Regions from separate parts of the Sphingomonas sp. PAMC26645 genome, predicted to be linked through region 1. Evidence: riboswitches for the same ligand, from Rfam matches in the RefSeq annotation. Region 1 holds a riboswitch; the other holds the start of a gene.

What was found. Region 1 has a riboswitch for thiamine pyrophosphate ahead of E5673_RS17255 (TonB-dependent receptor). Riboswitches for the same ligand answer to the same signal wherever they lie in the genome.
Region 2: linked by a shared signal. The riboswitch ahead of thiC (phosphomethylpyrimidine synthase ThiC) and the one ahead of E5673_RS17255 (TonB-dependent receptor) in region 1 are both predicted to bind thiamine pyrophosphate.

What each region holds. Positions count from the first base shown of each region.
Region 1 is NZ_CP039249.1:3,776,579-3,779,982, reverse strand. It holds gene E5673_RS19800 (hypothetical protein) at 1-112, opposite strand, end outside; gene E5673_RS17265 (GNAT family N-acetyltransferase) at 246-647, opposite strand; gene E5673_RS17260 (hypothetical protein) at 833-1,168, shown strand; TPP riboswitch at 1,468-1,577, shown strand; gene E5673_RS17255 (TonB-dependent receptor) at 1,631-3,404, shown strand, end outside.
Region 2 is NZ_CP039249.1:565,767-569,170, forward strand. It holds gene thiC (phosphomethylpyrimidine synthase ThiC) at 1-1,653, opposite strand, end outside; TPP riboswitch at 1,694-1,802, opposite strand; gene E5673_RS02765 (outer membrane beta-barrel protein) at 2,213-3,085, opposite strand; gene E5673_RS02770 (ferritin-like domain-containing protein) at 3,165-3,404, opposite strand, start outside.

The DNA.
Region 1 (3,404 bases):
CCTCGGAGATCAATGCGGCGACGACCGTCTGGCCGAGCGCATCCGCCTCCGCCAGCGCATCCTCGAGATGCTCGCGAAGCCGTTGATCGGGATTGAGCATCCGTTGGGGCATGTCTGAGTTATATCGCCGCAAACGTTTGGCGATACACGTCGGTCCCTCGACTAGTCGCAAAAATCTCACGACCTGCCCGCTTAACTCCGTGAGAACTGATGTCGGTAGTAAACATCAAGGGTAATGCCGCGACTCAAAGGTCTCGGTAGTAGAAGATTTCCGCTTCGTCTGCAGGGCGCAAGCCAACGATTTGCCCGGCTGGTTGCCAATTGGTGCGTGTCAAAAGTCCCACAGCGGCGCTGTTATCGACACCGGTCGAGATGAAGACTCTGCCACTCAGGACAGATTTCAGTTCGGCTATCAACGATTGGGCGATCCCGTGGCGACGATAGTCGGGATCGACGACCAGTTTGTTCACATAGTCCTTGCCGATGCATCCGCCGGTCTGCCACGCGATATAGCCTGCGATGACGCCGTCCACTTCGGCTACAAGCATGCGGCGCTCGACGATCTCCGCGATCCGGTCTCCGGGGAAGGAATCGAACGCCATCAACCGGGAAAGGTCATACGGTTCGGCGGCTCGGATCGCGGTCATGGTCTCTCCCTGCTGCAACCGATCGCTGGTTCCAGGTCGGCGGCTTGAAGGGCAGAACGGACGTTCCGGCTGGAAGTCTCACGAGTTGCTTTAGATTATAGAGATTCCTGGTACATTCTCGCTTCGGGTAGCGGCCGTGCGCGAACGAGTTGCCTGGACCGTGTTCGCGCGGATAAGCTGGCGCAATGGAAAACACCGCACCGCAGCTCGACCTGTTCACCCGCCTCGAAATCGCGATCGAGGAGCGCAACGAGGCCGCCGAAGCCTTCGACGTCTTCAAGCAGGATGCCGTGATGGCGCACGCCCCGGCCGCCGGAGCGGAGCCGGCCGTGACGAGCGAGGACGCCGCCGATGCCGCCGCGGGCGAGGTCGACGACTTCAATGCCGAGGTGAACGCGCTGTTGCAGGGCGCGACGGACGCGGAGCTGGCAGGTGCGTACGACCAGTCGGGTGGCGAGGTTGGCAACCCGGTGGCCGAGGCGCTGCTGGGCGAGATCAAGCGTCGCGAGGGTCGCGCCTGATGGTACGACGTCGCCGGTAGCCCAGGAATTTTACAGCGCGGTGAGTCTAAATGCCGCGCTGCAACGTAACTGTCACATCGCTGCGGCGTTGGCGCTCCCTTGCCGACCCCGGCGGTGCTCGTCGATCGAGCAGTAGAGGCGGTCGGCCTACCTTGTTTTCACAGCATGTTTTCTGGGTAGGCCGGCCGCTGCGCGCCATTCTTGGGGCGGGGCTTGAGGTTCGCCAGCGCGCCGCGTGCGGCACTCCAGCCAGATCAACGCGATAGCCCTTTCCACCACTCGCCCAACCGCCTAAGCGAAACGCATCCCCGGGGGGCCGCTTATGCGCGGCTGAGAGGTGGGCAGCAGCCCATGACCCGCTGAACCTGATCCGGCTTATACCGGCGTAGGGAGGGTCTGCGGCTGGCCCGTCGTCCCTCCGATTGGAGTGGACGTGACGTTTTTTAATGCTGGTTTTTTGTTGTGACGCGCCCGTTTATAGCGCGTGGCCGCCCTGCTTTCCGGGTAGCGCTGACCCTCTCGGCGAGCCTTGCCGCATCCTCTGCAAGCGCGCAGGTCGCGTCCGAGCCGGTCGAACCCACGGAAATTCGTGTGGTCGGCAAGCAGGATCCGGCCGGCTTGCTCCCGGACCAAAAGGTACCGCGCGCGCAGAGTGCGATCTCCGCCGACTTCATCGTCAAGCAGGCGCCCACGCTCAACGCGTTTCAATTGGTGACGCTGCTGCCCGGCGCGAACGTCGCGTCGAGCGACCCGTACGGTCTGTCGACGAGTTCCAGCCTCACGTTGCGCGGGCTCGGCCAGGACGAGATCGGCGTGCTGATGGAAGGCGCGCCGCAGAACGACATCGGCTATTATTATGCCTATCCGTCGCAGTTCGCGGATCCCGAGAATTTGAAGCGCATTTCGCTCGCGCAGGGCTCGGTCGATATCGACTCACCGACGCTCGGCGGCGCGGGCGGGCTGTTGTCGCTCGCGCTCGACGATCCCAAGGCGCGTCCCGGTGCGCTCGTCGACTTGTCGCTCGGCAGCTACGCGGCGCGGCGTGGGTTCTTCCGGGTCGATAGCGGGACGATCGGCAATACCGGGCTGAAGGCGTTCCTGTCCTATTCGAATACCCGTGCGGACAATTGGCGAGGTGCCGGCTACGATACGCGCCAGCATATCGACGCCAAGATCCTGGGGGAATGGGGCGCCGGCAACCGCGCCAGCCTTGCGTTGTCGTACAACGACGCGAACTCGTCGAGCTATCCGAGTCCGACGCTCGCCGAATGGAACGCGCAGGGCCGCGACTTCAACTACGACAAGCGCTACACGGCGGGGAACACGAACTATTGGCGCCTGTACCGCGCGCCGTTCCGGAATCTCTACGCCTCCGCGCCGGTGCATCTGGTGCTGACCGATCGGCTGGCGCTCGACACCACCACCTATCTCCAGTTCGGCTACGGCAACTCGCCCTACGGGACGCAGCTGACCACGGAAGGGAATTTCCTCGGCACTGAGGAACTGGCACAGCCGATTGCGCTGCCCGGTGCGGTCGACGGCGTCGCGACCGTGCTCGGCAATTACACCGGCGACCAGATGCGGACCGGCAACGTCAGCAAGCTGACCTTCAGGACCGGCGCGCACACGCTCACGGCGGGGCTCTGGTTCGACTACGGCACCGACCGCGTCACGCAGTCGTACACCTCGATCGACGCCGATGGGCAGCCATTCGATCGCTGGGGCTATCGTTCAAAGGCAATCCGCACCGCCTACGGGAGCCTGCTCGCCTATGAGAACCAGCGCACCGTGACGGTCACAAAGGGCTTCTTCGTCGCCGACAGCATCGCGCTGACGCCGCGGTTGACGATCGATGCCGGGTTCAAGGGCGTCAACGTTTTGCGCAACGGGCGCAATTATCTGCCTGGGCCGCAGGACAAGGTGCGCAACGACAGCTTCGCCGCCTTGCCGCGTGCCGCGATCCACTACCGGATCGACGATCGCCAGCAGCTGTTCGCCAACATCACCACCAACTTCCGCACGCCCAACGAGTTCACGCTCTACAACAGCTACTATGGTGGCGAAGTGGTCGCGCAGGGGACGAACGCGCTCAAGAACGAATATTCGGTGTCGCAGGAGATCGGCTACCGCTTCATCGGCGAGCAGCTCTCCGCCTCGGTAACCGGCTTCCACTACAAGTTCCGCAATCGACAGTTGGCAACCGTGATCGACCAGGGCGGCGCGCAGGTCAACGCGA
Region 2 (3,404 bases), 1.1 Mb from region 1:
TGGCAGCGTCTGGTCGTGGTAGTGTTCGGCGGTGTCGGGGTCGAGGGAGAGGTTGAACTGGTCTCTCCAGCGGAACTCGAACCTTGCGCGGCTTAGCGCGTCGTCGCGCATCTGGGCGGCGGGGTGGCCTTTGGCGAGGTCGGCGGCGTGGGCGGCCAGTTTGTAGGTTACTACGCCGACCTTGACGTCATCGCGGTCGGGGAGGCCTAGATGCTCCTTCGGCGTGACGTAGCAGAGCATCGCGGTGCCGTACCAGCCGATCATCGCGGCGCCGATGCCGCTGGTGATGTGGTCGTAGCCGGGGGCTATGTCCGTCGTCAGGGGCCCTAGGGTGTAGAAAGGCGCCTCTCCACATACCTCGAGTTGCTTGTCCATGTTCTCCTTGATCTTGTGCATCGGCACGTGGCCGGGGCCTTCGATCATGACCTGGACGTCGCTCTTCCACGCGCGGTGGGTGAGTTCGCCGAGCGTGTAGAGTTCGCTGAACTGCGCTTCGTCGTTGGCGTCGGCGATTGAGCCGGGGCGCAGGCCGTCGCCGAGGCTGTAGGCGATGTCGTACGCCTTCATGATCTCGGTGATCTCGTCGAAGCGCTCGTAGAGGAAGCTCTCCTTGTGGTGGCTGAGGCACCATTTCGCCATGATCGAGCCGCCGCGCGAGACGATGCCGGTGACGCGGTTGGCGGTCATCGGGATGTAGGCGAGGCGCACGCCGGCATGGATCGTGAAGTAATCGACGCCCTGTTCGGCCTGCTCGATGAGCGTGTCGCGGAAGATCTCCCACGTCAGGTCCTCGGCGACGCCGCCGACTTTTTCGAGCGCCTGGTAGATTGGGACGGTGCCGATCGGGACCGGCGAGTTGCGGAGGATCCATTCGCGGGTGTCGTGGATGTTGCGGCCGGTGCTGAGGTCCATCACAGTGTCCGCGCCCCAGCGGATCGACCAGACGAGCTTGTCGACTTCGGCGGCGACGTTGCTGGCGACCGCGGAGTTGCCGATGTTGGCGTTGATCTTGACGAGGAAGTTGCGGCCGATCGCCATCGGTTCGGATTCGGGGTGGTTGATGTTGTTGGGGATGATCGCGCGGCCGCGGGCGATCTCGTCGCGGACGAATTCGGGGGTTACGAAGTCGGGGATGCTTGCGCCGAAGGATTCGCCGTCTCTCGCGTAGTCTTTCAGCATGGCGCGGCCGAGGTTTTCTCGGGTGGCGACGTATTCCATTTCCGGGGTGATGATGCCGCGGCGAGCGTAGTGCATCTGGCTGACGTTGTGGCCGGGTTTGGCGCGGAGGGGGCGCTTGATGGTGGCGGGGAACTGGGGGACGCCGCCGGAACGGTCAGGGCCGAGCTGGCCGTTGTCTTCGGGGCGGAGTTCTCGGGCTTCGTAGGATTCTACGTCGCCTCTAGCCTCGATCCAGGCGCGGCGGAGTTGGGAGAGGCCGGCGTTGATGTCGATGTTCGCGCGGGGGTCCGTGTAGGGGCCGCTGGTGTCGTAGACGCGTAACGGGGGTTCGCTGCAGCTCGCGTCTAGGACGATCTCGCGCATAGCGACGCGGACGTCTGGGCTGGTTGGGACCGCTACGTGGATTTTCCGGGAGCCTCGGATCGGGCCGGTGGTTACGCCGATGTCGGTCGTGTGTTGCGTATCGATGGCCATGCGCTTGCTCCTACGGGTCTCGGAGCAAAGGCTTACGGTTCTTTGGCGACCGCTCCCTCCCTCCGCCGGTATCAACCGGATCAGGTTCAGCGGGTCGAAGGCTCCTGCCTTCCTCTCAAGCGCGGATTAGCGCTCCCCCGGGGTGAGGTGAGCATAGGGGGGTTGGGGTGGGGTGCAATGGGGAATTTGGGGGTCCTGAGCGGGGGCGAGGCGTTTGTGCTTAGGGTCTGCCCTTCGACTTCGCTCGGGGCGAACGGGGGGTGCCTCTTGCGATCCTCCCCCGCCAGGGGGAGGTGGATGGCGCTTGCCAGCCGGAGGGGGAGGTAAGGAAAACCTCTGTTGCGTGGCCCTCCCCCTCCGTCACCTTCGGTGCCACCTCCCCCTGGCGGGGGAGGATCGAACACATAAAGAAAAGGCCGCTGCCCGGTTTGGGGCAGCGGCCTTTTCTGTCACTCCGCGCGCCGTCAGTCGTAGCTAAGCTACGCCTTGTGGCGTGCTTTGCTGCGCTGACCGGGCTTGGGCGAGTCTTGCGCCGGGTCGGCGCAAGCCGCCCTGCGCCTCAGAACCGGAAGCTCACCGTGCCGCGCAGCGAGTGCCAGCGGAACTGGTCGTCGCTGCGGCGGAAGGCGGTGCCGGCGGTGTTGGGAGCGAGCACGAACGGGTTGTTCGCGAGCAGGACCGGGCTGCCGGTGATCGCGCTGCCAGCCGTGACGAGGACGCGGGCGTCGTCGTCCTTGTACTGGTGGTAGGTGTATTCCATGCCGATCGAGATGTTCTTGGTCAGCTTTTGCTCGATGCCGCCGCCACCGACATAGCCCCACTTCTTGTCCGAACCGGTGGCTGCGAACGCGTTGGCGGTGTTGGTGGTGAAGAACAAATTGTCGATCTTGGCATAGCCAGCGCCGCCGGTGGCGTAGAACAGCGTGTTGCGCGCGGCGAGACCGGCGCGGAGGCGGGCCGACCCTTCCCACTTCAGCTTGCGGGCCATCGTGTAGCTGGCGGGCGTGGTCGAGAAGGCGGCGACGCTGTCGGTGATCTCGGACTTGCCGAATTCGCCGACGATGCCGACCACGAACGGACCGCGCTGCACGTCGAAGCCTGCGCGGCCGTAATACGACCAGCCGTCATCGTCGTTGCGGCAACCATAGGCGGGCACTGCGGTGCGGGCCGAGCCGTTGCAGAAGCCCGGCGAGAAGGCGTTGGCGCCGGTGATGGTGTTGACGCTGTCGCTGAAATTGCCGTCGTTGTTGCGGTCGAACAGGATCGACGAGCCGACGTCGTTGCCCTGGACGTCATAGCCGCCGGCTGCGCCGATATAGACGCCCGAGAACGGCTTGGTGTCGGTGGTCATGTCCTGCGCGGCGGCCGGAACAGCGAAAATGCCCGCGGTCGCGAGACCGGCGAGCATGGTGAGCTTCGTGAAGTTGGTCATGGTCGTTCCCCAAACGAGGGCCACGGCGCTCCCATTGCTCGCCGCGGCCCAAGGTTTCAGTTTCAGGCAGTGATCGCGATCACGCGTTGGCGCCGCTGGTCCGCAGCGAATCGAGGCGGTTGTTGGTCCCGTTGGGGAAGAAGCCGCCGCCGATCTTCGCGGTGGGCGTCAGGTAGACGATGTTGTGCACCTGCGCGACCGAGCGGCTGTAGGCCAGGCCGTTGGCGTCGGTGGGCACGATGTTCGAGATCGTCGGATCCGACCCGGTGATGCCCTGGTCGTCGTCGCTCGAGCCGTCGAGGCTGTCGCGCGCGTCGCT